4 regions of the Paenibacillus sp. FSL R5-0527 genome follow, and region 4 is predicted to be linked to each of the others. Evidence: predicted binding sites of a transcription regulator. Region 4 holds the regulator's gene; each other region holds the start of a gene.

Region 1 (7,708 bases), 210 kb from region 4:
CGCTTTGCGTCCGTCCGGCGTAGTCCCCGTTTTCTTACCGTATACGACGTTCGAGGTAATCGTCAGGATCGATTGCGTCGGCAGCGAGTTACGGTAAGTTTTGTGTTTGCGGATCATGCCCATGAACGTTTCCACGAGTTCAACCGCAATTTGGTCGACACGGTCGTCGTTGTTGCCGTAGCAAGGGAATTCGCCTTCGATTTCAAAGTCGACGGCGATGCCGTTTTCGTTGCGGATCGGTTTGACTTTGGCGTATTTGATCGCGCTCAGCGAGTCGGTCGCTACGGACAAGCCGGCGATACCGCAGGCCATCGTCCGCAGAATGTCGCGGTCGTGCAGCGCCATTTCGATCCGTTCGTAGCAATATTTATCGTGCATGTAGTGGATGACGTTCAGCGCGTTGACATACAGCTTAGCCAGCCACTCCATCATCGGAATCAGACGTTTCTTGACTTCATTGTAGTCGAGATACTCGGACGTGATCGCCGGATATTCCGGACCGACTTGGACGCCGGATTTTTCGTCTTTACCGCCGTTGATGGCGTACAGCAGCACTTTGGCCAGGTTGGCGCGGGCGCCGAAGAACTGCATTTGTTTACCGATTTCCATCGCCGACACGCAGCAGGCAATGCCGTAATCGTCGCCGTAGATCGGACGCATCAGGTCGTCGTTTTCGTATTGGATCGAACTGGTCTCGATCGATACTTTGGCGCAATATTTCTTGAACGCGTCAGGCAGTTGTTCCGACCAAAGCACCGTCAGGTTCGGTTCCGGAGCCGGGCCGAGATTGTACAGCGTGTGCAGAAAGCGGAAACTGTTTTTCGTAACGAGCGTTTTGCCGTTCACCGACATGCCGCCCAGCGATTCCGTTACCCAAGTCGGGTCGCCGCTGAACAGTTCGTTGTATTCCGGAGTTCTCAGGAATTTCACGATCCGCAGCTTCATGACGAAATGATCGACCAGTTCTTGCGCCGTTTCTTCCGTCAGCGTTCCTTCGGCCAGGTCGCGTTCGATGTAAGCGTCCAGGAAGGAGGATACGCGTCCGAGGGACATTGCGGCCCCGTCCTGTTCCTTAACGGCTGCCAGGTAACCGAAATACAGCCATTGGAAAGCTTCCTTGGCATTGTTTGCCGGTCTCGAAATATCGAATCCGTACATTTCGCCCAGCTGTTTCAGTTCGCCGAGCGCACGGATTTGTTCGGACAGTTCTTCGCGGAGGCGGATCACATCCTCGTCGATGACATCCACTTCGAGAGCTTTCAGTTCCTGTTGTTTTTGCTTGATCAGGAAATCCACGCCGTACAGCGCCACCCGGCGGTAGTCGCCGATGATCCGGCCGCGGCCGTAAGCGTCGGGAAGCCCGGTAATAATGCCGGCTTTACGAGCCGCTCTCATCTCCGATGTATAAGCATCAAAAACGCCTTGGTTATGCGTTTTGCGAATATGCGTAAACAAGTCTATAATTTCCTGCGGCAGTTCATAGCCATAAGCCTTACAGGAGTTGATGACCATATTGATCCCGCCGAACGGGCGAATCGTGCGTTGGAATGGGGCCGAGCCCTGTACGCCTACGATTTGCTCCTTGTCCTTATCCAAATACCCCGCAGCGTGGGAAGTGATCGTGGATGGCGTGTTGACGTCCACATCCAGCACTCCGCCGGCTTCCCGTTCTTTCTTGGACAGCTGCGACACGATTTCCCACAAAGCTTTTGTGTTGGCCGTCGCGCCCGCCAAGAAGGATTCGTTGCCTTCATAAGGTTTGATGTTGGTTTGGATGAAATCGCGGGTGTTCACTTCTTTCATCCATTTGCCCGGTTTGAATCCTCTCCAAGCATTGTCCACGGTTTGTACTTCCTTTTCGATCACCGACATCTTTATTCCCTCCATTTATATTTTGGTCGCGGTTCGAAGGAGATGTACCGCGCCTCATGATCCCTTAAAATTTGTGATATTTTTCACATAATTTACGTGATAATTTTCACATTTATAACGTTAAATGTACCCGATTAAGGCTTCGATTGAGTCCCCGTTGTTATTCCCGGGGCTAATCCGTCATCAAACTTTGAGGGATCATTTATACTGTAATCATAGCTCAATTTGTCGAATAAGATTGTGAGAAATATCACATATAGTGATATTTCTCACGTTTTCAAAACCCTTTGTTCACTTAATCTTCAAATCTTCCGTAGAAAGCGTCGCGATAAACTTCCGCCAGCTCCGTCACCAGCGGCAGCTTCGGATTGGCGGTCGTGCATTGGTCTTCGAACGCGCGGTCGGCCAAATAATCGACGCGCGATTCGAACACTTTCGGATCGAAGCCGAGATCCTGGAACGTTTCCGGAATGCCGAGCTTTCTGTTCAGGTCGCGGATCGCATTGATCAGGCTCTTCACGCCTTCTTCCGTCGTCCGCGCCGGCAGCCCCAAGATGCGGGCGATTTCCGCATAACGTTCGTCGGCGACGAAATGCGTGTATTTCGGCCAAGCGGCAAATTTCGTCGGCTTCTTGGCGTTGTAACGGATGACGTGCGGCATCAGAATCGCGTTGGTCCGGCCATGCGCCGTATGGAATTCGCCGCCCCATTTATGGGCCAAGCTGTGGTTGATGCCGAGGAACGCGTTGGAGAACGCCATCCCCGCGATCGTCGAAGCGTTGTGCATTTTCTCGCGGGCCAGTTCGTCGCCGGTCAGCGCCGATTTTTCAAGGTACTGGAAGACGAGCTGGATCGCTTTAATGCACAGTCCGTCCGTGTAATCGTTGGCCATGACGGATACGTAAGCTTCGATCGCATGCGTCAGAACGTCCATGCCCGTGTCGGCCACGGCGGTTTTCGGCAGGCTGTACACGAATACCGGGTCGATGATCGCCACGTCCGGCGTCAGTTCGTAATCGGCCAAAGGATACTTCGTATTGCCTTTGATTTTGTCCGTGATGACGGCGAACGACGTTACTTCCGAGCCCGTTCCCGAGGTCGTCGGAATGGCCACAAATTTCGCTTTTTGTCCGAGCCGCGGATATTTGTAAAGGCGTTTGCGGATATCCATGAATTTTTGCTTCAGGTTAAAGAAATCTTCATCCGGATATTCGTAGAACAGCCACATCCCTTTCGCCGCGTCCATCGCCGACCCGCCGCCGAGGGCAATAATACAGTCCGGCTGGAACTTCGCCATCATCTCCTGACCGCGTTCCACCGTCGTTGTCGACGGATCCGGTTCGACGTCCGCGAACACTTCGATCGCCACCGGCGTTTGGCGTTGGCGGAGATAATGCTCGACTCTTTCCACGTAACCCAGCTTCACCATCATCGGGTCGGTGACGATCATGACGCGGGAGATGTCCGGCATTTTCGCCAAATATTGCGTCGAATTCTTCTCGAAATAAATTTTGCTCGGCACTTTAAACCACTGCATATTCACGGTACGACGGTTCACCCTTTTCACGTTGATCAGATTGACGGCCGTGACGTTCGACGAAGTCGAGTTGCGTCCGTAAGACCCGCAGCCCAGCGTCAGCGAAGGCAGGTTCGAGTTGTAAATGTCGCCGATGCCGCCTTGCGAGGAAGGCTGGTTCACCAAAATCCGGCAGGTCGGCATCCGGTCCGAGAACTTCTGGATAACTTCCTGGTTGTTCGAATGAATGACCGAGGAGTGGCCCATGCCGCCGAACTGCACGACTTCCAAGGCCCGTTCGATGCCCTGCTCGGCGTTTTTCACTTTATAGCAAGCGAGCACCGGGCTAAGCTTCTCCGCGGAAAGCGGGAATTTCGGTCCGACGCCTTCGATTTCGGCGACGAGAATTTTCGTTCCGGCCGGCACGTCGATACCGCACATTTCCGCGATCTTCGTGGCCGGTTGTCCAACGATCGCCGGGTTTACCGCGCATTTATCGGCGATGATCGCGCCCGCCGTCAGTTTTGCCGCTTCATCTTTGTTTACGAAATAGCAGCCGTTGGCGATCATTTTCTTTTTCACCTGGTCGAACACGGGTTCCTCAATAATGACCGCTTGTTCGGAAGCGCAAATCATGCCGTTGTCGAACGTTTTGGAAAGAATCAGGTCGTTGACGGCTTGATCGAGATTCGCACTCTTCTCAATGAAGCAAGGCACGTTGCCGGGGCCGACGCCAAGGGCCGGTTTGCCGCAGCTGTAAGCCGCTTTTACCATCGCGGAACCGCCGGTAGCGAGAATGCAGGCCACATCCGGGTGATTCATCAAAGCGTTCGTGCGGTCCATGGACGGATTTTCGATCCACTGGATGCAGTCGGCGGGCGCGCCGTGCTTCACCGCGGCCTCCAGCAATATTTTAGCGGCTTCCGCGCTGCAGTTCTGAGCGGACGGATGGAAGCCGAAGATGATCGGGTTGCGTGTTTTTATCGCAATCAGCGATTTGAAAATCGTGGTCGACGTCGGGTTCGTCACCGGAGTAATCCCCATGATGATGCCGACAGGCTCGGCGATTTTTTGGAAGCTGTCAAAATCGTTGTCCTCGATAACGCCTACCGTTTTGTCGTACTTGATGCTGTGGTAAATGTACTCCGTGGCGAACATGTTTTTAATGATTTTGTCCTCGTAGACCCCGCGCCCGGTTTCTTCCACCGCCATTTTCGCCAGATGCATGTGCTTGTCGAGCCCCGCCAGGGCCATCGCCTGCACGATTGCGTCGATCTGCTCCTGCGTCATGCTCATGAACGCTTCGGAAGCCTTTTTCGCTTTGTCGATCAAGGTTTGGATGTAAGCTTCCGGGGTGGGCTGGGCTTTTGTTGTCGCTTCATTCTTTACGGCCATTTCTCTCATCCTCCTAAGTTCGGTAAGGACAAACCTGCAGTGTAGATAGGCGAATCATAAGTTCGTGAAATTTTTCACTTGCAAGTTCATCCTTAAAAGATGTATTGCTTCTCTTTATGTTTTGATCATAGCATAGGAATTTGATTTTGTATAGTGAATTTTTTCACAAAGTTGAAAAAGTTCTGAAATTATTTCGTTTAGCAAACAAATTTCGTGAATTTAGTCACAATGTTAGAATTTCGACACTTTTTCGGCCTTCCGAGCCCCCAAATTTTGCAATAATCGTTATATAATTAATTAAAAATTTCATAAAAATCAGAAATATAAAGGGGAAATCCATGATGAGTGAAATCGTAAACGCCACCCTGCCCCGCGGTAACACGAGCTGCTTCACAGAACAAAACTTCAACCGCCTTCTCGTTACAATGAAAGATAAAGCATATCCCGAGGGGACGCATTTGTTCTGGGAAGGTGATTTTTCCGATAAACTGTTTTACATCAAACGCGGACGCGTCAAACTGACCAAATCGACCGACGAGGGTAAAGAACTCATTCTGTATATGTACGGACGCGGCGATATGGTCGGCCAGGCCGATCCGTTCTTCAGCACCAAGCACAGCTTCACGGCCGAGGTGATTGAGGATTGCGAAATCGGCGTAATCGATCAGAAAGATCTTGAAATTATGATTTGCCAGCACTGCGATTTTGCGATCGACTTCATGAAATGGATGGGCATCCACCATCGCCTGACGCAGACGAAGTTCCGCGATTTGATGATGTACGGCAAGCCGGGGGCCCTTTGCTCGACGCTGATCCGCCTGAGCAACACGTATGGCGAGCAGCATGGGGACACGATTCTGATCAACAAAAAAATCACCCATACCGACTTGTCCAATATGATCGGGGCTACGCGCGAAAGCGTCAACCGGATGCTCAGCGACCTGCGCAAAAAGGATGCGCTCGAATACGAAAACGGCATGATCGTCATTAAGGATATGGTCATGCTGCAGGATATTTGCCACTGCGAGCTGTGCCCGAACGAAATTTGCCGGATCTGACATGCCGCTTGCGTCAGTCTATATGCGCCTGCCTTTCTTTGCGAAACCGCCCCGAATGACCGGGACGGTTTTAAACCCATACGTTGGAAGCGCGGGAGGGAATGGGTATGCCCCCCATACCCATTCCCTCTTCGGTTACTTCGAGCCCCCCTCCCCCTTTCCCGGGTATTTCCCAGCCCCAGCAACGGACCCATACGACTCTAGTTCGCTCTAAAGCAGCTCACCCGAGCCGCTTCGAGGGAAATTTCGTCATATGGGTCCGTTAGTCTTAGCGGCCTCTAACCCCGCCGGAAATTTGATAAATATTTTGATAAATATAATGAAAAAAACGGCTCGGGATGAGCCGTTTTTATGCTGCCTTTCCATCTTCCGCTTGTTTCGCCTTTTTGCGCACCGGGGATATGAACCAATACGCCATGCCCACAAATACCCCGCCGCCGATAATATTGCCCAGCGTCACCGGAATCATATTGTGAAGCCAGCCCGCGAGCGTAATCGTGTCGGGGTGGTTCGGCAAAAGCAGCGACAAACTGAGCAGCGTCATATTGGCCACGCTGTGCTCGTAGCCGCTGGCGATAAAGGCGTACAGACACCACCAAATCAGCACCAGCTTGGCGATATCTTCCTTGGAGCGGTTGGCCATCCATAAAGCGAGGCAAACGAGCCAGTTACACAAAATGCCGCGAAAAAACAGTTCAGTGACCGGAGCACCCATCTTCTTCGCGGCAGAGGCAAAAATAAGATGCTCCGGCGCCGCCGTTTTGAACAGCCCGCTGCCGACGATTAGCAAACAAAGCACAACCGCCCCCGCCAGGTTGCCGAGAAACACGATCGTCCAGTTTTTCGCCGTATCGCCTACCGTTGTTCGCCTCGCCAGCGTGCTCGCCGTAAAAAACATATTGTTCCCGGTAAACAGCTCCGAACCGGCAAAAACGACCAGCGTCAGGGCGAGCCCAAAGGACATCCCCATCAGCATCGTCTGGTACGGCGATTTCGCCGCCGCCAGCGGCGCGCCGATGCTGAAAATGAGAATGATGCCGAGCCCTACATAAGCGCCGGCAAGCATGGCCGAAACGATATACCTCGGAAGGCTTTCGTTCATTTTTTCTTTTTTCTTGACTGCCGTTTCTACGATGGTTTCCACATTTGGCGTATACATCGCCGCTTCCTCCCTCTGTCGATCCCTCGATTTAAAAATAAGCGCGGCGTCCCTCTCCTTGCACACCGCGCTTATTTCGCTCTAACCTATACCTCCTGCAAGGCGCTGGCGGCGATCCACACCTGTCCGTCCTCCACCTTGACCGGGAACATCGGCACCTGCCCGCTGTCCGGGGCCTGGACAAGGCCTGTCGTCAGATCGATTTTCCAATCGTACAGCGGATCGTAAAGGTAATGCCCGGACACGATGCCTTCGGCCAGCGGCCCTCCTTTCGGATGCGGGTTTTGATTCAGGGCGGCGAAAATGCGTCCGTCGGATAGGCGGAACACCGCCAGTTCGCGGCCTCCCGCTTCCACCACGCGCCCGATCTGGGGCAGAAACTGCTCCACATGCCCAACCGGGAAAAATGCCTCTTTACTCATGTCCTTGTTCATGCTCCTCTTCCCCTTTCCTGTCATCCGTCTAACGGCTTTAGTTCGCCTGTTTGCTCATTTCCAGGCTGTGGAACAGCTTGCCGCGGGTTTCTTCGTCGTTCAGCATCTTCTTCCACGGATCCGTAACCTGCTCCAAGGCGAACTCAATACGCTCCACCAGCGCTTTGCGGTTTTCCGCATCTTCCACTACCGCCGCGCGGATATTGTCCAGCCCCATCCGTTCAACCCACTCCGACGTTCTTTCCAGATAATTGCCGGTCTCGCGGTAATACTG
Region 2 (7,708 bases), 2.0 Mb from region 4:
GAGAATCATGTTGTGTAGTAATATCGCAAAAGCAATACATGCGGTCCGGCCTAAATGTAAGCTTAAGAATGGAGGGATCGGGATTTTCGATCGTATCCATAATTTTGCCGGAATGACCTTGATAGATCGGTAAAGCGTATAGAATGTTGCCGGTAGGCACTTTTTGCTTTTGTTGAAAAAAGCGATTATGTTTGTGACAAACGGCTCTCATATTGGCGGGGGTTTTTAAACCGCCTTCCGGTTTAGTGAGGATGGTATTTACAAATTCAGCGTATTCACCGCATAGGTAACATCGATGCTGATCTCGTTCGAATATAAACTGCCGCAATTGATCACGGTTATATTTTAAGTAAATGATATTCGGAGTTTCTTTATAAAAATAAGCCGCCTTTTCATCCAGGTAACGTTTGGCCAGTTCATACGTAATCGGTTTGGAAACACGATACTTATTCTTTAGCGTGTACATGCACTCTTCATTAAGCAGCGACGAGTCCGTTATCTTCTCAAAAACCTCGGAATTTTTATAATCCTGAATCTTCTTTGATATCTCTTCTAAGCCAAATTGCTCTCTGCATTCATGACAATACAAGGCTCTTTTAAATTTTCTGCCGTTTTTTACTTTGCGAACAAATTCCTTGGTTGGTTTGGTTTGTCCACAAAAGATACAAGTGGTAAAAACAGGGCAACTGGTTTCCGCAAACTCGGTCCAATTCATAAAATAATACCACCCAACTTCCTTCCGAACCTGGTACTTTACTTTAATTACCTCATAATTAACACCCTCGTGAAAATGACTTTTCTATCAGAGCGAAGGCTGATCAATTGAATATTTCTAGTATATGAGGATTAAAAAGGAAGGGGCTATGGCCTATGCCTTGGATGAAGGGGATCATTATCGAAGGTATATTTGCAGAGTAAAGATTTGTAGTATGACAACGAAAGTTCGGGCGTTCACTGTGACATCAAATTCCATACTTTTACAAGAGTGATATAATACGAAGTAAGCAATAGAATAGAATAGGCTTGCAAGGGCGGTCGGCTACCTCTCATAGAAGGGAGGGATGCCAGAGTGGAAGTTTATCAAGCATTAACGCTAATGATTTTATTTGCGACTTTAAGAGGTTGTTCAAAAAATCATCTTTCCATGACGAAGTCGTTCATGAAGCGGATTCGACGTCGATTCTTGAATTCAGCCGGGCCTTCCGTTGCTCACGTAGATCTGTCTACGCTCCGCTACTCAGTCCCTAACTTCATCCAACCTTCTTGGTCCTGAAAACCTGACTTTTTGAACTCGTACTTGAATTTGTTCTGATACTTTCTTTCCATAAACGCAAATAGACCGCCCTAGGCAAAGGAACCGGTCTATTTGTGTCGGTATGCCATTAAAAGTCTGCCGCCCTTAAAAGCGGCTATTGCCCGGGGCCGTGCCCTGCAAGCACGGCTCCTTAATAATAAAGACTTTTAAAGCCTTTAAAAGTACTTTCATTGTACCACAACTTAACTGAAATTCACACGTTCGAGAAAATTTTTAAGGGGAGCCTGCAGCCGTTCTATGGCTGTGAGCTCCCCTGCGTATTAACCTGTGAGATTTAGCAACCTAAAAAATCGCCCGATACAACTCCTCAATCTCGGCCACCGACGTTTCCCGCGGATTGCCGCCCGTACATACATCTTCGAACGCGGAGCGGGCGAGGGCGGGGATGTCCTCTTCCCGCACACCGACTTCACGGAGACAGGACGGGATGCCGACGTCCTCCGACAGCTGGCGAACAGCGGCAACCGCGGCGCTGCGCGCTTCCTGGATGCTCATTTGTTCGGTTCCCGGCACGCCCATCGCTTTGGCGATGTCGCGGTATTTTTCCCCGGTGTAATCGGCGTTGTAGGCCATAATGGACGGGAGCAAAATAGCGTTGGCCACCCCATGCGGCGTATCGTAAAAAGCTCCCAACGGATGGGCCATCCCGTGTACCAGCCCCAGGCCCACATTAGAAAAGCCCATGCCGGCGATATACTGCCCCAGTGCCATTCCTTCGCGGCCTTGCGGGTCATTGTTTACGGCACCGCGCAGGGACCGGGCGATAATTTCCACCGCTTTTAGATGCAGCGCATCGGTCAATTCCCAGGCTGCTTTGGTAATGTATCCTTCGATCGCATGGGTTAGAGCGTCCATGCCGGTGGCGGCGGTGAGTCCTTTGGGCATGGAGCTCATCATATCCGGGTCGACGATGGCGACGACGGGAATGTCATGGGGATCAACACAGACAAATTTCCGTTTGTTTTGCGTATCCGTGATCACATAGTTAATCGTGACCTCCGCCGCTGTCCCGGCCGTTGTCGGAACGGCGATGATCGGCACCGATTTGTGGGCCGTCGCCACCGCTCCTTCCAAACTGCGAACGTCGGCGTATTCCGGATTGTTGCTGATGATGCCGATCGCTTTGGCCGTATCCATCGGCGATCCGCCGCCAATCGCGATGATATAATCGGCCCCGGCCGCTTTAAAGGCGGCCAATCCTTGTTGCACGACTTCAATGGTAGGATTCGCTACCGTTTCATCAAATACGGAATAAGGCAACTGGTGGAGGTCAAGCAGACCGGTTATTTTGGACACGACATTATGCTTCACAAGCTCCTTGTCGGTTACGATCAATGCCTTAACAAAACGGCGCTGCTTCACTTCATTGACGATATCGGCAATCGCCCCGGCCCCGAAATACGAGGTTTCGTTCAAAATCATACGTTGGCTCATGGCCAAACCCTCCCTTTTTGTGAAACTGTTCACTTGAACAAGTGCATAGAACTTTCAAGCCTTGCGCTATCTGACTCCATCATAAATATGATTTGTTGGAAAATCAACATAAAACAACATTAATTTGTGGTTTTTATTTGAATTTTTGGACATAAAAAATCCGCTCCATTAAGAGCGGACTTTGATACCAGTAATACGTTCAAATCCCTTATCAGCTTCTATTCTTCGTTGCGAAGCAGCACCTTTGTCATAAGAGATCATCTCCTTAACTTATATGTGTCCTGATACTTTCCTTTCATAAGCACAAATAGACCGCTTTTATTTTTCTTCTTCGGACAAAAGCAGTTTCAGCCCCAGCCGGATCGCGTCAGTTACAGTGAGATTGTGCTTGGTACAATAATCGGTCACAGCGCTGTACATCTCTTCATTGAGACGAGCTTTGATATTGTATTTCTTGGGGTTTTCTGCCTTTGGCCGACCTGTTCGTGGACTCAGTGTACTCACCTCTCTTTCTGTCCCACACAAATAAATTTTACTGAAGTGTCCCACATAAAGTCAATTTAAAAATTCCAGTTTTTGACGTAAAAATACTCCTCTCAACAGAAAATTCTTCTTTTCTCCATATATGAACTTGAAGTTATATAACTATTGGGTTATGTTAATGATAAAGGAAGGGGGCGATAAGTTTGCCGGATACCTTTGCCGTCATTGCCGAGCCTTCCCGCCGGCGGATTTTGGACCTGCTGCTCCAGTCGGAATCCAACGTAACGGATCTGGCCCAGGCGTTGGGGCTGTCGCAGCCCTTGGTATCCAAGCATTTGCGGACGCTGCGCCAAAGCGGTCTGGTCAAGGTCCGGATCAAGTCCCAGCAGCACATCTATTCGCTGGAAGCCGAGCCGCTGGTAGAGATCGACGAATGGCTGAAAGCCTATCGCAAGAAGTGGAATCAGCATGTTGACGCCTTGGAGAATTTTTTGGACCAGCAGAAAAAAGATTAGGAGGAAACGGAACATGAGATCGCCGATTGAGAATCCAAAGCTTATGCAAGAGCAGGAGGACTGGGTGCTTGTACTGGAACGGGTATTGAATCATCCGCCGGAAAAAGCTTGGGACGCGCTGACCCGGGCCGATCAAATCACCAAATGGGGACCGTTTTCAGCAGAAAAGGATTTGACCGAAGTGGGACCCGTACGGCTGAAGATGATCAATGCGCCCGTGGAGGAAGAGACGGAAGGAGACGTGCTGGAGGTTAACGCTCCGCATCTGCTTGTGCTCCGCTGGGGTACAGACATCCTGCGTTGGGAGCTGTCCGGCTTTAATCAAGACAAGACGACCCTGGTGCTGCGGCATCGGTTTGCGGAGCGCAAACAAGCGCCTTCCTACGCGGCGGGTTGGCATCTTTGCCTGGATGGTTTGGCCGGAACGCTGGTCGGCGAACAAATGCCCTCGATGGTCGGGGAAGAAGCGCTCAAATACGGTTGGCAGGAACTGCACGAGGCCTACGCGGAAAAGCTGGGCATCCGTACGTAATGAAGGCCACAACCCAGCTGAAAATCGGCTGATTAAAGCATAACGTCACCCGCTTAACTAACTCGATAATAAACAATGTAAAGTGGCTCAAAACCGAGATCAATGCTTGACAAATAAATTATGACTTTGGCTCTGAGGTGGCTGGGCTGTCTATAGCGTTTCGTGTCTTGGTATCCCTGCATGCTGCTTTGCACGATTATCCCTCTTGTTAAGGGGGGGGGGGTAGGGGCTAATCACGGGCCTTTCATTTTTCACGATGTCGTGCCCCATTCCTTCCGTCAGGTCTGCTTCACTTCTCCAAACCTCCTTCTCACTAACCTGTCTAACGATCTGGAACTAATGATCTCGAACTAATGATCTCGAACTAACGATCTCGAACATGTCTGCTGCTCCCAAACCTATTTTCTTCTCCTGAATTTATCTTCCTCTCTGCTTCCGGATCAAACGGGATAATCATGCAAAGCGTCCGGACAGCGGATATGGATCTGCCAATATTTCTTGCCACGATCGGTTACCGGCCTTCCCTGTCAAGCGCTGATTATTAAGTTGAGTTTGTAAAGTCATTGAATAAGTCTTGGACAAGGGCGTCCCTTAAAGGGGCGTACGTTTTTTTACGCAAAAATTCAGAATTCTCCCCGTGCAGACAGTCGTTTTTCTAGGAAAGACAAGTTTTGGAAGTTTTGTGAACTGGGGCGCTGAAGACCCTGATAACCAATGTTTATCGGTGCTAAAAAAATCGTTGATTTGCTATAATGAAGGCGTAAATCAAAGCATCGCTCACAACGTCGGAAGGCCATGATTGTCAAAGTAAAGCTCATCAATTTAGGAGGGTGACTTAAGATGGTTGAAGGATTCCTTGAGATGCAAATCGCCGTACACCAAATTCAAGGACGGCTGGAAATCGACGGAGAGTCGGAATACCGCAAAATCGAATTCGGCACCGAACGTTTCCTGCATACTCCCGAACCCGGCCATCGGATCTACAGCGAAGGAGAACCTCAGCAACATCCGCGGCGCAAATGGTGGTTCCACTAAAAAGTGAAGCTGCCAAAAAAGAAGTTTTGTACCTGAACTTGTTATCCCGATTCCGCTTGATCGGACGTTTGTCCGGTGAAGCGGTTTTTTTGTTATCGAAGAGGGATGAGGGATTGATTGTTTTCGCAATGTTATGTTAGTTTAGTTATACATAATGTGTTACTTTTATCTATTTTTCTGTTCTTTTTCATATCATTTAGAACAAATTTGTCAGTTTTCATAACATATTTTTAAAATGACATCGCTTACACTATTGACAGTAAATTTCGACATGTTATAATTGCTTTAAATTTTAGTTTGTTTGTTCTCCGACGAAACTGAATGAAGGAGGGGAGAGGTTGTATAATCGAACCGGAAGTTTGGATCTGATCAAGAAGATCAACCGGAACTTGGTTCTGGAAATGATCCGAAGCGAGAAAAAAATCAGCAGAGCTTTAATAGCCAAGAAATTGGGCTTAAGCCGATCCACGGTCACCTCCATCGTCAATGAGCTGATCAAGAAAAAGTTTGTTGTGGAGACGGGGTTGGGCGACTCTACCAAGGATGGGGGCCGCAGGGGAATCGAACTGGGCTTTAATCCTAAATCGGGATACGGCATCGGCGTCGATATCGGGCGGACTCGAACCCTGATCGTACTGACCGACCTTGATGGTGAGATCGAGCATAAGGAAGAATGCAAAACAACAGCTACCGTAGAAGAGACTTTGGATCTGGTTCAATCGTTTATTCAAAAATCCGGGATTGAAAAAGATCGTATCCTCGGCATGGGGATCGGGCTTCCGGGGATTGTGGACAGCAGGGAAGGGGTTCTCCTCGACGTGCCCGCTTTGAACTGGGGCAACATCAATCTGATTGAGAAGGCGAAAACCTATTTTCCGTTTCCGGTATATGTCAACAACGATGTCAATTTTGCCGCATTAGGCGAAAGATGGCTGGGCAGCGAGGGGTTAACGGACAATATGTTCTTCATAGCTATTGGAAGCGGAGTGGGCGGCGCTATTATCGCCAACGGCGAATTAATCGAAGGCCATCGTTACTCGGCGGGGGAAATCAACTGTTTTATCGATCGGGAGGACCTGGCCCAAAACAGACGGAACCGTCCCGGACAGACGGGAGCGTTCGAGCAGCAAATTTCGGCATTCGCTCTGGAGAAAAGCGGGGTATCTCCCGAAGAACTTTTTGTGCGCTACACCCGGGGAGAGCCTGAGGCGGCTCGTGTTATTAACGAATTTGTGCAATATTTGTCCATCACCATCGCGAATATCGCGAGCTTGCTGAATCCGCAGAGAGTGATTATCGGCGGGGGCGTATCCGGCTCCATGTCCGCCGTGATTGAGGATATCCGCCAGCAGGTGTCCGAACTCACGCCGATCCGCACGGAGATTAAGCTGGCCCGCCTGGGCAGGGATGCGGGCGGATTGGGAGCAGTCGCTTACGTATTCCAGCAGCTGCAGGATGCGGAGGATCTATAAGAAAAAGCTTTTATCGACGTACTTTCAAGGAAGCCAGAACACATATAGCGGTAGTTTCTATGGTCTTAAAAAAATTCAGGTTCAGTCAGCAAGAGGCTCTGAAATGAAGAGCCGCGCCGCTTTCAATTTGTTTGTACTTAGAACAAACTAACATATCAATGGGGGTTATTTCATGAAAAAGTCATTACTCGGTATCATGTCCCTTGTGCTAATTCCGTCCCTGCTCGCCGGGTGTTCCGGCGGAAAACCGGCAAGCGGCGCCAATGACGGCGGCGTTCAAACGATCCGCGTTTTGTCGAGCGATGACTTTGCGGGCTTCCGGGAAAAAGCGGTGGAGGAGTTCAATGCGAAAAACCCGGACATCGAGGTCGTTCTGGATCATGTAGCGTACGATCAGTTGCACGATAAGGAGTTGGCCTCCTTCAATGCCAGCGGCGACGCGGCTTACGACATTGTGGACGTCGATGAAATCTGGACCTCCGAGTATGCCAACGCCGGATTCATTCTTCCGGTGACCGGCCGCTACACCGACGAGATGAAGCAAGGCATCCTGCCGGCGAGCCTGCAAATCGCCAGCCTGGGCGAAGAGATCTATGGCGTACCGATGTTTAACGATGTCGTGTTCTTTTACTATAACGAAGAACTGTTAAAGAAGGCCGGTTTCGATCATCCGCCGGTGACTTGGGACGAGTTCGCCTCGATGTCGAAAGCTCTGCAGGAAAAAGGAATAACCCCCGGTCCGGCCAGCGCATGGGGATGGAGCGCCAATGAAGGCCTCGTTGCTTACTTTGCCGAATTCCTCGGCTCCTTCGGAGGAAAGTTCATGGATGAGGCGGGTAAGCCGGCGTTCAATGACGAGAAGGGAGTTCAGGCGCTTACGTTCATGGCCGATTCCATGAAAAACGGAGTGATCGACAAGGCG
Region 3 (7,708 bases), 3.4 Mb from region 4:
CTGCCGTTTCTTCAGAATCATTTCCCCCTCTTGCCTTCTCTCGTACACTTCCTAAGTTCAACTTTCGGCGAACCGCCGCATCCATAGACAATGACAGGAGGGGAGAAAAACATGCCGTCCAAGATCTATAAGAAGTATTTTTCCCTATTGGCTTTTACGGCCCCGGCCCTCATTATATACACCATCTTTCTGCTCATCCCGACGTTCGGCGGAATGTATTATACGTTTACCGACTGGAACGGCTTGAATCAGGACTACAGCTTTGTGGGGATCGCGAATATCGTGGAGGCGCTCACGGAGGATCCGGATTTCATCAATGCGCTGCTGTTTACGCTGAAGTACGTCGTGTTTATGGTTATTTTGCAAAACGTAATCGCTTTACTGCTGGCGGTGCTGATCGAAACGCGGACCCGCAGCAAAGGGTTTTTCCGGACGATCTTCTTCATGCCGAACATGATCAGCTTAATCATCAGCTCCTTTATGTGGACCTTCGTGTTTTCGCAGGTAATCCCGCAGCTCGTCGAAAAAGCGGCCTTCACCTTCCTGGACCATGCCTGGCTGGGCGATCCGAAATACTCATTCTACTCGATCCTGATCGTTTCGCTGTGGAACGGGGTCGGGTACATGATGATCATCTATCTGGCCGCCCTGCAGGGTGTGCCGCAAAGCTTGAAGGAAGCGGCCATTATCGACGGCGCGAATTCGTTCCAAACGTTAAAAAGCGTGACCCTGCCGATGATTACGCACGCGGTGACGATCTGCTTTTTCCTGACGCTGAACGGTGCTTTCAAGGTGTTTGACGTCGTGTACGGTTTAACCGGGGGCGGTCCGGGGCGCAGCACGCAGGTCATCACGATGAACATTTACGAGGAGGCGTTCTCCAACAACTTCCGGTACGGGTATGCCAGCGCCAAATCGCTGATTTTGTTCGCCATCGTGCTGGTCGTCACCTTGATTCAGATGAACGTCATGAAGAAAAAAGAGGTGGAAGCATGAGCATGAAAAAAATCAATTCGCTGCTGATCGGGCTGGTTTTGTCCGTCGGCGCCCTGTTCACGTGTTTCCCCATCTATATGGCGGTCGTCAATTCGTTTAAGACCCAAGGGGAGATGTTCGCTTCGTTTGTCGCGCTTCCTGCCAAGCTGCATTTTGAGAACTATTCGCAGGCATTTGAGAAAATCCATCTCTTAAACAGTTCTTTGAACTCGGTGATCGTATCCGTGCTCGGGATCGGCGGAATCGTCTTCTGCTCGGCCTTGGCCGGCTATAAGTTATCCCGCACCCGGGGCAAATTGAGCAACTTCATTTTCCTGCTGTTTGTCGCCTCGATGCTGGTGCCGTTTCATTCCATCATGATACCGCTCACCCGGATGGCCAAAACGATGCACGTGCAGGGCAGCACCTACGGGTTGGCGCTCATCTATATCGGCCTTGGCGTCAACATGGCGATCTTTCTGTACCACGGTTTCGTCAAATCGATACCGCGGGAGCTGGAGGAGTCCGGGCAAATCGACGGCTGCAGCGAATTCCAGACGTTTTTCCGGATCATTTTGCCGCTGCTTCTGCCCATTACCGTCACCATCGCCATTCTCGACTTTTTGTGGATATGGAACGACTTCCTGCTTCCGCTGATGATGCTGACGGACGTGGACAATTACACCTTGATCCTGTCCACCAACATGCTGTTCGGGGAGTACAACAAGGAATGGTCGCTGATTCTGGCTTCGCTTGTGCTGACGGCGATCCCGGTGGTGGTCATTTACGGCTTCTTCCAAAGATTCATCATGGAAGGCATCGCGGAAGGGGCCGTGAAGGGCTGAGCGAAGCATACATTTGGCTAACCTGTATAAGTTGAACTAAAGAAACGCGGAAGTAAGGCAAGCGGGTTCAATACTCAAAAGTTCAACTTATATAGAAACCGGTGGGTGCTTCACCGCAGGCTGCTGCCTGGAGCAAACCCAGCGTCGGCTGGGCCTTCAAAATAGCGGCATTTTATGTTCTTATTATCCGGAGCCAGGCATGTTCATCCCCATTAGCGGTATTTTTTGTTCTTATTTTCCTATGAATGGCCCAAAACACCGGCAATTCCTTGCGACCGGGGAAAATAGCAACATAAATTTCCTCTATTCTCTCAAATGGGCGGATATCGCCGGAATAACGACCTTTTTTGTGCTTATGCTTTTCGCTCGAGCTTTCTCAAGTTAAACAAGAAGGAGGTTCTTTCCTATGGGACAACCGAAACGATGGATATCAAGCTCAAGGGAGCGGCAATGGGTGGAAAAAACCGCGCCAACCGCGATCGCGGGTGAAAGGGCGGCGGACCTGACGCTGACGGAGGAAGTTTTTCAGAGCGTGGAAGGCTTTGGCGGGTGCTTTAACGAGCTGGGATACGTGGCGTTAAACGGGCTCCCGGAAGAGGAACGAAAGCGGGTATTGTATCATTTGTTCCACCCCGACGGGGAGCAGAAGTTCAGCATCTGCCGGCTTCCGATCGGGGCGAGCGACTATGCTCTGGAATGGTACAGCCACAACGAAACCGACGGCGACTATGCGATGGAGCATTTTTCAATCGAACGGGACCGCAAGTATCTGATTCCTTACATCAAGGAGGCGTTGGCCCTAAACCCTGAGTTAAAGTTGTTTGCTTCGCCTTGGAGTCCGCCGGCGTGGATGAAAACTCCGAAGGCTTATAACTATGGAACGCTGCGTTGGGAAAAAGAAAACCTGGAGGCGTACGCCCTATACTTCGTGAAGTTCGTCCAGGCGTACCGGGAAGAAGGCATCACGATCCATCAGGTCCATGTCCAAAACGAGGTCGTGGCCGATCAAAAATTTCCGTCCTGCGTTTGGACCGGCGAGCAGCTTCGCGAATTTATCCGCGATTATCTTGGCCCGGCCTTCGACAAACACGGGCTCGATACGGAAATCTGGCTCGGCACGATCAATGCGCCGGAACCGTGGGACGAGTGGCTGAAGAAAAAAGCCGCCGACCACGACGCGTATGCGCATACGGTGTTAAGCGACCCGGAGGCCTACAAGTATGTCAAAGGCGTCGGGTATCAGTGGGCCGGCAAATGGGCGATCCAGCGCACGGCCTTGAGCTACCCGGAGCTTCGCTATATGCAGACGGAAAACGAATGCGGCGACGGCACGAACACTTGGGAGTACGCCAAATACGTCTTCAATTTGTATCAGCACTATTTCACGAACCGGGTCAACGCTTATATTTACTGGAACATGGTGCTGGAGCCAAAGGGCCGCAGCACCTGGGGCTGGGAACAAAATTCGCTGATTACGGCCGATCCGGAGCGGAAGGAAGCGATCTTTAACCCCGAGTATTACGTAATGAAGCATTTCTCGCATTTTGTCGCGCCGGGATCAAAGCGCATCGGCCAGCACGGACATTGGTACGGCAATGCGGTCAGCTGCGAAAGGCCGGATGGCGGCCGCGTTATAGTGATCGCCAACCCGTTCAAGGAGACGAGAACGGTGCGGATCTCGGACGGAACGGAAACGTACGGCTTCGAGCTGGAGCCTGAATCTTTCAACACGATTTTGTTTTGACAGATGATTAGGCCGGTAGACTAGTGAAATACGCCGCTGCCCGAAGAAAAAAGCCGGACAGAAACCTTGGCGCGCGGTCCTCGAAGATTCGGGGGATCGCCTTTTTTTTCAAATCCCGCAATTGGTCTAGTCCACCGGGACTCTACTATCATATGTTAGTCTATAAACTACTTTTAGTTTAGAGACTTTATGATGGAGGGATATTTCACATGCCCAAAGTTTCGGTCATTATGCCGGTATACAATAACGCCCCTTATGTTCAGGAAGCTATCAACAGCATACTGAATCAAACCTATACCGATTTCGAATTTATTATAATCGATGACGGGTCTACGGACGGATCCGCTCATTTGATTTCGCTGGTCGAGGACCCCAGAGTCCGTAAAATCTTTCATCCCCAAAACTACGGTCTGGTCGCTTCGCTAAATGAAGGTCTAAGTCTGGCGACCGGGGAATATGTCGCTCGGATGGACAGCGACGACCTGTCTACGCCGGACCGCCTGGGCGTTCAGGTGACGTTTATGGATGAGCATCCGTCCATCGAATTGTGCGCCTCAGCGTTTACTTATTCCATTGGCAAGAGACCGAAGGTAAACCCGGTGGAGCACGAAGAAATCCGGACCTGGCTGCTGTTCCATTGCTGCATTTGCCATCCGACAGTAGTGATGCGCAACAGCATGATCCACCGGTTGGGCGTCCAATATGACAGCAACTATCCCCATGCCGAAGACTATGAGCTGTGGAACCGGTTGGCCCCGCACATAAAAATGGCGAATATCCCGATGAACCTGCTGTATTACCGTATGCATACCGGACAAGTATCCCATGTGCATAAAGCCATCCAGGACGATTCCGCTCGGAGAGTCCGGCAGCGGCAATTTTCGCAGTTGGGCTTGCAGCTGTCCCATGAGGAAGACCGGATTATGCAGGAGCTCATGTATTTTCAGATCAATGCCGCCGACCAGCATCAATATGCCCGGGCGTTCGGTTTTGCCCGCTGGGTGCTGGAGCAGAACCGGAAATATCGGGTTTACGATCAGCAGCTGTTGAATCTGGCATTTTCCCGCTGCATCTCGCGTATTCCGTATTAAAAAACCGGCGTCGGCAACAGCCGACTCCGGTTTATGGTTATTGTTTACCCCGGTCTCCATGTACACTTGAAGACTTAAGCGGGCGTTCCTTCTTCGACTACAACCAACAACGGTTTCCAAAACAACAAATGCCCTACCTCTCATTTGTCCTTGCGGCTCCGATGACCGCGCCAGTGTGAATCAGAAAAACACTAAATTCTTACTTTATTGGGTCATTAAAATAGGAATTTCATACCGGAAGGTATAAGGAGAGTTATAATCTTTTGAGGAACTGCGATACGGGTAGTAACAATCTAATGAGTAATTATAACTCAAGTTTGAAGAAAATGCAATAGAACCGATAAGGCCCCCCGTTTGTTCATTAGAGCCGGGGGCTTTTTATATTTCCGGCGGGTAGAAGACGATGTGCAGGTAGAGAGGGGAGGGGGAGAGGAATCTGAGGGCTAAGGGACACCAGAGCCGCTACCTGCGGAAAAACGGAGGTTTGCAAAATGTAACGGACACAAATGCCTTTATTTACCTCAAATCGGCCTAGATGAACTGATTTAGAGTGAAATAGGGTCAGGTGGGTCCGTTTGGCTGGGAAATACCCGGGAAATAGGCGGATAAGGCCGCTGGTGTCCGTTAGAGTAGTGTCCCCCTCACACCACAAATGACCTCGCTACCGGAAGATGGTACCGGAGAAGGGAGTCTTATAGAAATCTGCGTAATTACCGCCGAATAGTTGCAAAAGATACAGTTATTGACCGGAAAATGGAGCGGGGCGCTTGTTAAAATGCAAATCATGCAATTAAACCTGCACTATTCGGAAAACTTGCGCAAAGGTTTGGGTTTAGTTGTATGAAATGCAATTAAAACGTGTTAACCCGCTTCTCCGTTGAAATTCAGTTGTACGTTTTGCAACTCATCGTCCTAGACGCTTGTACTTGGGAAGTTTTGTTTCCGGCAGGCGTTGTTTTTCTTAGAAGCAAAGGCCGCCGCGGTACTAATTAATTGGCAAACGTGTAGCTGTCGTTCGTTTTATGAAGCAGTTGTTTGAAGCCGGAGGTCGCATACAGCTTTTTATCTTTAGTTATGAACAGGGCCTCCGTATTCGGCGTGTTTTCGATGAATTCCAGGCCCTTGTCGATCCCCAGCACGAACAGGGTCGTGGAGAGGGCGTCGGCGTCCGCGGATTTATCGGTCACAATCGTCACGCTGCTGATCCCGTTGTCCACCGGATAACCGGTTGTAGGGTCAAGAATATGCTGGTACAGCTTGCCGTTTTCGATAAAAAACCGCTCATAAATGCCGGAGGTTACAATCGTTTTATCATTCACCCGAATAGTGCCGATTGAGTTCCCGCGCTCTTTGCCCGGATCTTGGATGCCGATGTTCCATTCGTCGTCGTTCGGCTTTGCGCCCATCGCGTAGACGTTGCCGCCAAGATCGATGATCGCGCTGTGAAAGCCTTGATTCGCCAAATAGTCGTAGATCCGGTCCGCCGCGTACCCTTTGCCGATCGAACCAAGGTCGATGGACATGCCTTTTTCTTGAAGATAAATTTCCTGCGCCGCCTCGTTCAGCTCAATTTTGCGGTAATCGGTCAAGCGTTTCGCCTCAGCGATTTCTTCCTCCGGCGGGACATGGGCGCCTTCATGGCCGATGTTCCACAGGCTAACCAGGTTGCCGATGGCGGGGTCAAACCTGCCGTCCGTCCGCTTGGCGTAATCGAGCGCTTTCGCCACAAGGTTAAACGTCTCGGTTGACACCTTGACCGGGACGATGCCGGAGTTTGCGTTCACTTTATAGATTTCGCTGCTGCTGTCCGTGCGGCTGATACGGCTGTCGATTTCTTTGAGCAGGGCATCCAGGTCTTTGAAATTTTGCTCGGCGGCCCGCTCGTCGTAGATCCGTACGGTCACTACCGTGTCGAATATAAAATACGTCTGCGATTTCGGCTGGACTGCGTTGGCTTGCGCCGGTTCCGCGCCTGCAGAGCCGCCGGCAGTGCGGCCTGCTCCGCCAGCCGCGCCTCCGGCCGCGCTGCCTGCGCCGCCGCAGCCGCCGAGCAGCGCGGCCAGCAAAACGAGGGTGAATAGCAGAATGGGCGTCTTGTTCTTTTTCATGATCGCAGCCTTCTTTCGGTCCGGTTATGTCGCCTTGAGTGTAGCAAATACCAACATGCCGTAAAAGTGATATTTTTCACAATGTCGCTGATCTTTTTCACACTAATTCAACCGGCAAATTCCATAAAATGTATGACCAAGTGATGATTTTGTGAAATGCGGGAGGCAAGGGCAGGGAAGAGACATTTGTCACATTTGAAGACGGAGGGCAGCATGTATAATGGGTTCATCTAAGATTTATATAATCAAAAAATAAGGAAGTTTGGGGAGTTTGCCATGAAGCGCGGAGATATCCTGTTGATCGGATTGGTCGTGGTCATCGCACTGGCTTTTCTCGTGCCAAGGTGGCTTGGCGGAGATTCAAGTGAAAAAGTTCACAAAAATGGCGAGCGCGTGGCCAACATTACGGTTGGCGGGAAGCTGTATAAAACCGTGGAGCTGACTAAGGAAGAACAAACCGTGGAAATCAAAACCGAACACGGCTACAACCTGCTGAAAATCCACGATTACGGCATTGAAATGATCGACGCCGACTGTCCGGACAAATTGTGCCTGACTTTCGGGTTCATCGACCGCAACGGCGGAACGATCGTCTGCCTGCCGCACAAGCTGATGGTTGAAGTTGTGAACGCCGGGGAAGGGGGCGATCTGGATGCCGTCGTTAAATGAAACATCCAATCTGATCTTAAAAAGAACGGTGATCGTGGCGATTTTTGCCGCGGTGGCGGTCGTGCTCAGCCTGGTGGAATCCATCATTCCCGTCAATATGGGCGTTCCGGGCGCCAAGCTGGGCCTCGCCAACATTATGGTGCTGACGTGCCTGTATTTCCTCAGAACCCGGGACGCGTTCATGATGGTGCTGCTTAAAACGCTGCTCACGGCGTTTATTTTCGGTTCGTTTTCCAGCTTTTTGTTCAGCATCATGGGGGCTTTGTTCAGCTTTGC
Region 4 (7,708 bases):
CCTTCTCCAGGCTGACGCTTTCGTGCAGCGGCTTGTTCTTCCCATGCAGCTCCAAAATGTGGAGCCGGCCCTTTTTGTCGGGAAGATCGACCTGAATATGACGGTCGAAACGCCCCGGCCGGAGCAATGCGCCGTCCAGCATTTCCTTGCGGTTGGTCGCGGCGATCAGGAGAATGCGCGGCGTGTCCGACGAATAAATTCCGTCCATTTCGGTCAGCAGCTGGTTCAGCGTCTGATCGTATTCGCGCTGCTGCCCGCCTTCCCGTTTGCCGCCGATCACCTCGATCTCATCGATGAAAATGACCGCGTTCTCCTTGTTTTCTTTGGCCGCGCGCGCCTTCGCTTCCTTAAACAACTCGCGGATGCGGCTCGCGCCTACGCCGACGTACATCTCCACAAATTCCGAGCCCGAAGCCGCCACGAACACCGCGTTGGTGTGCTGGGCGGCGGCTTTCGCCAGCAGCGTTTTACCGGTTCCGGGAGGTCCGGTCAGCAAAATCCCCTTGATCGGCCGGATCCCGAATTTGCTGATTTCCTCGTGGCGCACCATAAAATCGAGCGCTTCGCGCAATTCCTGCTTGGCGCTCTCCTGGCCGCCGATTTCCTCAAACGTCAGCTTGTCCGGGCCGCTCTGCCGGCGCTTCCGCTCCTGAGCCGCCCCGATCGCTATTCCGCCCCCGCGCATGTTGATCGCCGCAAACAGCACGCCGAACAAAACAAACAAAATCACGAGCGGTACGACGTTATAGCCAACGATCGCCAGGAACAATAGCAGCACCGGAATAAACCCTATGGCCGCCTCCACCATCCATTTACGCATTCGGCCATGCCCCCAATCGCTGTGGAGTCCGCGGCAAAATGATAAACTTGCTGGCTTGTCCGTCCGTCAGCGTAATGTAAACATTGTCCTCATCCATCTCCGCCTTGGCCGTCACTTTGGAATTCGCCTGCTCCATTTGCTCCAGCGCGGACGTAATTTCCGTATATTTCTTCGTCTCCATCGCCTGCGCCACGCTGAACAGCGCTTTCTGCCACAGCTCGTCCAGAACCGGCGAAGAATGGTCTTTCACGTCCAGCTTCAACGTCCGTCCGCCGATTTGCCGTTTTCCGTCCTGTTCGATTTTCCGCACCAGATCGCCGAGATCCGTCCCGGGTGCGAGGTCCAGCTTCACGGCAAGTTCGTTCGGCTTAATGTCCAACTGTACATCGTTTACGCCGTCATAAGTTTTTACGATATTTTCCAGCGGACGCTCAATCGCCCACTGCCGATATATGAACCATCCGCCAAACAGCAATACGGCGGAAATGACAACACTCGACACAACTGGTCCAATACGCAGTTTCACGTGATGTCCCCCTTATCTATATTTCTGAAGTGGTTGCTTTTTCAAGAACCGTCGCTTAGTCGGATATATTATTTTGATATATCATTTCGTATATCAAATCCACAAATAAGAGTATATCACATGATCTATCAAATATCGAAAAAAAGTATGGCTATATTTTAAATTTTAAATGGGTAGACTGCTACATATTCTCAAGCAGAAGCGGCAACTCGCCCAGATGGTCGGCGAGCCAAATCATTTCTTGCAATATTGCATGGCCACGAACTTCTCCCCACACTCGGACTCCAGCATGATTTGGTCTTGGTATGTAAAAAGCTTAGGACAGGCGATACCTTGGCGGAATAATCTGATTTGTTCGGAAAGCGCCGTAGAAAGCTGACTTGGATTGTACAGCCGGTACCTCTCCTTATTGTATTGTTTTAGCACGTATTCTCCGAATCCGTTTCAACTTTCCACTTTAAATTAAGCCAGCCGCGTTTGATTGGGGTTGCTATATTGCAAAAAAACGGCCTCCACGTCCAAATTGCTGAACATAGAAACCGTATGCTTCAAATCTCCTATTCGGTTCACTTCATGGCGGATCAGCGGTTCGGAAGCGTAAATACATCGTTCAACGCCTCACCGGTGCCAAAATCGTAAAAACGGTAGTAGTGGTGATCCTTTTGTTTATAAAACAGCTGCCACACCAGCCGTTCATTGTAGATGCCGGGCACCAGCCTGACGATAGTGATCCCGGGCAGGCTTTCGTTAATGATCGTCCGCACCCGGGTCTCCGACACACCTTCCGAGAGCAGCCGCACCACGGGTTCATGACCTTCCCGGAGCCATACCATCATCTCCCGGCCTGACCCGTCTTTGCCATGGACCACCCAGCACACATCGTCCCACACCGATTTCCACACTTTATCGCCCTGGACCAGGTCCGTCTCCTGTTTCGCCTGCTCAATCACTGCATTTTCGCTTGCCCAGGTATCCTGAAGAACGTAGATATAAAAACGGTGAAGGGCAAAAAGCACGATCACTAAAATCAGCAGCGAAAGCAGGAGCCACTTGGTTCTCTTTCTCAACCTTCTCTTCCTTTCCCCTGTAGCCAGTCGTCTAAACCTACATTCGCGCACATTCGCACAGTCGCAGAAAAATAACGTTAATTCCGGTCGTTATTCGGCCGTTTTTCCTCCGCATCGTTAAAATAACGGCTATTTTAGTTCTTATTTTCCCCGAGGACGGGCGATATCGTCAATATCACGGCCAATGCCGGGAAATAGCGACAAAAAAGTCCCTTATTGCGGCGGAAACCTCTTCAAATCCGAAAATAACGCCCTTTTTTACCGCTAAATCGCCGTAATTACAGGCACAGCCACAGGTGCAGCCACGAACATGACACGTTCACGTTTACGTCCACGGCCACGGCCGCAGCTGCAACCGCACGCGCCATTCAAAAAGCAGCAAGCAATCAGTGCCAAGCCTCCAGGCCCCTACCGGGCCAGCAGCCCTTCGAAGGCCGCTTGCGCCTCGCGCCGGATACGCTCCTCGTCGAGGGTGAGGCAAGCCCCGTGTTTGACCACCTGCTCGCCGTTAACCCACACATGCTCTACATCTTTGGAGCCGGCCGAATAGACGACATGGGAAACGTAATCCGTCTTCGGCACGAAATGGGCCTGTTCCGTATTCAGCGCGATAAAATCCGCCTTCATGCCGGCCGCGAGTTTCCCCGTATTCGCCAAGTACACCGACTTCGCCCCGTATTCCGTGCCCATTTTGAGGGCCTCCAGCGCCGGAACGGCGGTAGGATCGCCGGAAACGCCTTTGTGGATCAATGCGGCGAGGCGGACCTCCTCGAGCATATCGAGGTTGTTGTTGCTGGCGGCGCCGTCCGTTCCAAGCGAAACGACCACGCCTTTGCCAAGCAGTGCCGGCACCCGCGCCACGCCGCTGGCCAGCTTCAGGTTGCTGCCGGGATTGTGCGACACCGCCACGTTATGGGCCGCCAAAATATCGATCTCCTCATCGGTCAAATGCACGGCGTGAGCAAGCAGCGACGGACGGGAGAACATCCCGAGGTTCAGCAAATGCTGAACGGGTCTGACTCCGTAATCGTTCACGTTTTGCTCCACTTCCGCCCGCGTCTCCGACATATGCGTATGCATCGGCAGATCCAGATCATGAGCCGCTTGTACGAATTTCTCGAAAAATTCCGGCGGACAGGTGTACGGCCCGTGCGGCGAAATCATCGCCGTGATTCGGCCGTCCGCCCGGCCGTGCCAATTTTTCGCAAACGCGATCGCTTCGTTCAGCTTCTGCTGCTGCACGTCCGGCGGGCACAACCCGATGACGCCGCGCATCAGCACGGCGCGGATGCCCGACTCCTGAACCACTTTGGCCACTTCATCCATATGGTCGTACATGTCCAGGAACGTGGTCGTTCCGCCTTTCAGCATCTCCAGCACGGACAACGCCGTCCCGGCGTACACATCGCCGGCGGTGAACTTGGCTTCCATCGGCCACATTTTTTCCTGAAGCCAGGTCTGCAGCACCATGTCGTCGCCGTATCCGCGCAGCAGCGACATCGCCGCGTGGCCGTGCGTGTTGATCAGCCCCGGCATGAACAGCAGCCCTTTTCCGTCGAAGGTTTCCGCGTCTTCCGCCCCTTCAGGAAGCTGCTCGCCGATATAGGAAATCGTGTCGCCCTCAACGAGCATATAGCCCTGTACAATGGAACGATCTTGTTCGAACACGACAAAGGTTCCGTTCTTGATTAACCATTTACGACTCATGGGCAGGTTGTTCCTTTCCGCTTCCGTCATTCAAGTAATAAGCCAGACTGAGCAAATCGGTCGTGAAATCGGCGGCATGGATGCGGACTTCCGGAGGCACCTTCAAAATCGTCGGAGCGAAGTTCAGAATGGCCCCGATTCCCGCCGCCACCAATTGATCCGCCACGCGCTGCGCTTCGTAATCCGGGACGGTAATGATCCCGATCCGGACATTTTTCTCCCGCACCGTTTCCGTCAGCTCTTCGATCGGCTGGATCGTGATGTTGTTGATTTGCGTGCCGATCTTGGCCGGAGAGGCGTCGAACACCGCCACGATTTTCATGTTGTCTTTCAAATAAGCGTTGTAATTCGAAAGCGCCTGCCCCAAATTACCGGCGCCGACCAGCGCAACGTTGATCTGCTGGTCCAAGTTGAGGATTTGCTGGATTTTCTCGATCAAATACGCGACATCGTAGCCGATGCCCTTTCGCCCGAAATCGCCGAAGTAGGCCAGATCCTTGCGGATCTGGGCCGGGTTGAGGTCCAGCTTCTGGCCGAGCTCCTGCGAGGACACCGTAGGCACTTCGCGCCGGCTCAGCTCGTTGAGGAACCGCAAATACACCGGCAGCCGGCGGACGACGGCATCGGAAATTTTTTCGGATTTCATACGTTTATCCCCCTATTCTGACGCGGACTTAGAGACGTTTTCGTCTCCCGGATTTAACCATTCCGATATGCGCGGAACCATCTGAGTGAGCGGCATATGCTCCATCTTCGGCCCGGGCAGTGAATATAAAAAGTATTTCCCGTAGTAAGACTCCAAGATGCGGGTATCGTAAACAACCACGATCCCCCGGTCCTGCGAGGAGCGGACGAGCCTGCCGAATCCCTGCTTGAAGCGGATGACCGCCTGGGGCACGGACAGTTTCATGAAAGGATTTTTCTTCTCCTTCTGCAGCCGTTCGCTTTTCGCTTCCACCAGCGGATGGTTGGGAGGCTGGAAGGGCAGGCGGACGATCGCCAGGCTCGTCAACGCTTCGCCCGGAATGTCCACGCCTTCCCAGAAGCTGCTCGTCCCCAGCAGCACTGACGCCGCCTGGCCCTGAAAGCGCCGGGTCAGCTTGCTGCGGCTGCCGCTGTCCATCCCCTGGCCGATGACCGTGATTCCTTGCGCCGACAATAGCTCCTTCAACGGCTCGTAAACCTGCCGCAGCATCCGGTACGATGTGAACAGCACCAGCATACGGCCTTGCGTCGCAACCGCGGTATCGGCGAGCGAACGCACCAGCGTGCTGACGAAATGGTCGTCGCCCACGCTCCCCTTCACGCTCGGAAAATCGCGCGGGATGACGAGCAGAGCCTGGCTGCGGTAATCAAACGGCGACGGCAGCATCGCCGTGTTCAGCCGTCCTTCCCCGGCCGCTTCCGTCAGTCCCAGCTGTTCGATCATATACTGGAACGACTTGTCGACCGACAGCGTCGCCGAGGTCATCACCACGCTTTTTTTTCTGTCGAAAAAGTATTCCTTCAATTGCGCGCTAACGTCGATCGGAACGGCATACATCTGCAGGGAGCGGCTGCGGAAATTCCCGTTCGCTTCCATCCAGTACACCGTCTCCTCGCTCTCCAGCTTCATGAAGAAACGCAGGGCCTCCCGCTCGTTGGCCAAATCCTTGAATAACCCGTTGATGTCGGTCAGGAGGCTTTCGGAACCGTAATCCTCCTGCTCTTCCCGGATTTGCGCCAGCATCCGGTCGCCTTTGCGGAGCACGTCCCCTAGCGCAACGTAAATCTGGTTCTCCAGCGCCGACAGCTTATCCCATTCCTGCGGTTTCTTTAGCGGAAGCAGGCGGTAAACGAATTGGCCCGGATCGCCGGGCGCGGCGTCGCTCCGTTCCGGCATCAGGGCAAACAGCAGCTCGCTGAGCTTGTCCCAGCTTTCCTTCACATCGATCAGCGTCGGGTACATTTCGTCGATGACCCGGCACCATTCGCCCGTTTTTTCGCCCCCCGCCGCCTGCAAAGCGATGCGGAGATTCGGCAGCTGGCCGGTCTTGCTGTCTTTAAACAGCCGGGTGAGCGTATGAATGACGGTAAAATACTTCATATGAATGCCCAGGTGTTTCCCCGCCACATCCTCCAAATGATGGGCCTCGTCGATGACCAGGCGCTCGTATCCCGGCAGCAGCTGATGCCCGGCCTGGATATCGGTAAACAGCTTGGAGTGGTTCGTAATGACCACATCGGCGACCCCGGCTTCATGTTTGGCCCGATGATAGAAGCATTTGCGGAACCATGGGCAGGACCGCCCGAGACAGGAGTCCGACTCGCTGGCCACCGTTTCCCAGAAATCGCCGCCGCGATTGCCCAAATTGAGCTCTTCATCGTCGCCGTTGACCGTTTGCGTCAGCCACACGACCATTTGCGCCGCCGTCATCACCTCTTCTTTCGGCGTGGCAAAGTCTTTTCTATTTATTTTATGTTCAAATTTGCGCAAGCACAAATAATGCTGCCTGCCTTTAAATACGGCAGCCAGGAAAGGAAACGGCACCACCTCGGCGAGCAGCGGAACGTCTCTTTCCCGAAGCTGCTCCTGCAGGTTAATGGTATGCGTGCTGACCATTACTTTTTCTTCCCGTTTGACGCTATGGTAGATCGCGGGCAGCAAGTAACCAAGCGATTTTCCCGTCCCGGTCCCCGCTTCGATCAGCAGATGCTTGTCATCGTTAAAAGCCCGGCTCACTTCCTCCAGCATCTTGTTCTGAGCATCGCGCTCCTCGTATTGGGGCAGCCTTTCGCGCAGCCGCTCCCTCACCTGCTCCATGAACTGCTCAAAGGACACACCCTCCAGCGGATTGTCCGCCATAGCGCCCCGCGGAGATTCGATATCCATCCAATCCTCGGCCTGCAGCGCGAACTGGCGGTAAAAGATGTAACGGTCATCGCTTTGCTCCGTTTCGCGTTCCTTCTCCTGGACTATGGCATCGAAAAACCAGCCGAGGTCGCTGTCCTCGCCCGCAAACAAATCCGCCAGGCGCTGCAGCGTCAACAGCGGCAGCCGCTCGCATTCCTCCAGGCATTTCAGAAAAATCAGCGCCGTCGCCAAGGCGTCGCTGTCCGCCTGGTGCGGACGCTCGTGCTGCACTTCGAATTCGGCGGCCACAAGCCCCAGCTGATAGGAGGTCAACGAAGGAAAGAGGATTTTCAGGAAGTCCATCGTATCCAGAATCCGCCCCGTAAACGGCAGATAACCCGTTTTGTCCAAAGCGCTTTGCAGATAGTTGAAGTCGAAAGCGACATTGTGCCCGACCAGCACTACATCGTTCAGCAGCGGAACCATCTCCATCATCACTTCGTCCAGGTCCGGCGCATCCTTGACATCGTCTTCGGTGATGCCGGTCAACCCCGTGATGAACGGCGGAATCGGTATTCCCGGTTTGACGAAGGAGTTGTATACCTGCGAAATCGACTTATCCGGTTCTATAATGGCAAGTCCCACTTGAATAATTTCATCGGAGGACTGGTTGCCCGTCGTTTCAAAATCGAGCACGGCATATTTCATTGCTTTTTAAGTCCCTTTCGTTCCAGTCTCTAATACAGCATAACAGA

Evidence for each region. Region 4 encodes Rex, which represses fermentation and respiration genes when NADH is low (regulators of the CRP and FNR family bind a similar motif). Its sites were predicted from a motif close to TTGTGAAATATTTCACAA; they were not measured.
Region 1: adhE (bifunctional acetaldehyde-CoA/alcohol dehydrogenase) is a predicted target of Rex. The motif match lies at 4,935-4,952, and genes of this name have one in related genera.
Region 2: fucO (lactaldehyde reductase) is a predicted target of Rex. The motif match lies at 2,767-2,784, and genes of this name have one in related genera.
Region 3: NYE69_RS07500 (FAD:protein FMN transferase) is a predicted target of Rex. The motif match lies at 6,828-6,845, and genes of this name have one in related genera.

What each region holds. Positions count from the first base shown of each region.
Region 1 is NZ_JBBOYI010000001.1:5,286,030-5,293,737, forward strand. It holds gene pflB (formate C-acetyltransferase) at 1-1,872, opposite strand, end outside; gene adhE (bifunctional acetaldehyde-CoA/alcohol dehydrogenase) at 2,168-4,783, opposite strand; gene NYE69_RS23455 (Crp/Fnr family transcriptional regulator) at 5,125-5,841, shown strand; gene NYE69_RS23460 (formate/nitrite transporter family protein) at 6,191-7,000, opposite strand; gene nirD (nitrite reductase small subunit NirD) at 7,087-7,434, opposite strand; gene nirB (nitrite reductase large subunit NirB) at 7,472-7,708, opposite strand, start outside.
Region 2 is NZ_JBBOYI010000001.1:7,106,721-7,114,428, reverse strand. It holds gene NYE69_RS32190 (HNH endonuclease) at 1-715, opposite strand, end outside; gene fucO (lactaldehyde reductase) at 1,598-2,749, opposite strand; gene NYE69_RS32180 (ArsR/SmtB family transcription factor) at 3,436-3,747, shown strand; gene NYE69_RS32175 (SRPBCC domain-containing protein) at 3,761-4,279, shown strand; gene NYE69_RS32170 (hypothetical protein) at 5,120-5,314, shown strand; gene NYE69_RS32165 (ROK family transcriptional regulator) at 5,653-6,786, shown strand; gene NYE69_RS32160 (extracellular solute-binding protein) at 6,959-7,708, shown strand, end outside.
Region 3 is NZ_JBBOYI010000001.1:1,675,826-1,683,533, forward strand. It holds gene NYE69_RS07480 (carbohydrate ABC transporter permease) at 112-996, shown strand; gene NYE69_RS07485 (carbohydrate ABC transporter permease) at 993-1,820, shown strand; gene NYE69_RS07490 (glycoside hydrolase family 30 protein) at 2,227-3,564, shown strand; gene NYE69_RS07495 (glycosyltransferase family 2 protein) at 3,774-4,655, shown strand; gene NYE69_RS07500 (FAD:protein FMN transferase) at 5,645-6,763, opposite strand; gene NYE69_RS07505 (NusG domain II-containing protein) at 7,040-7,432, shown strand; gene NYE69_RS07510 (Gx transporter family protein) at 7,416-7,708, shown strand, end outside.
Region 4 is NZ_JBBOYI010000001.1:5,077,081-5,084,788, forward strand. It holds gene NYE69_RS22395 (AAA family ATPase) at 1-820, opposite strand, end outside; gene NYE69_RS22400 (hypothetical protein) at 813-1,346, opposite strand; gene NYE69_RS22405 (cell wall elongation regulator TseB-like domain-containing protein) at 1,928-2,413, opposite strand; gene NYE69_RS22410 (amidohydrolase) at 2,822-4,120, opposite strand; gene NYE69_RS22415 (redox-sensing transcriptional repressor Rex) at 4,110-4,766, opposite strand; gene dinG (ATP-dependent DNA helicase DinG) at 4,779-7,661, opposite strand.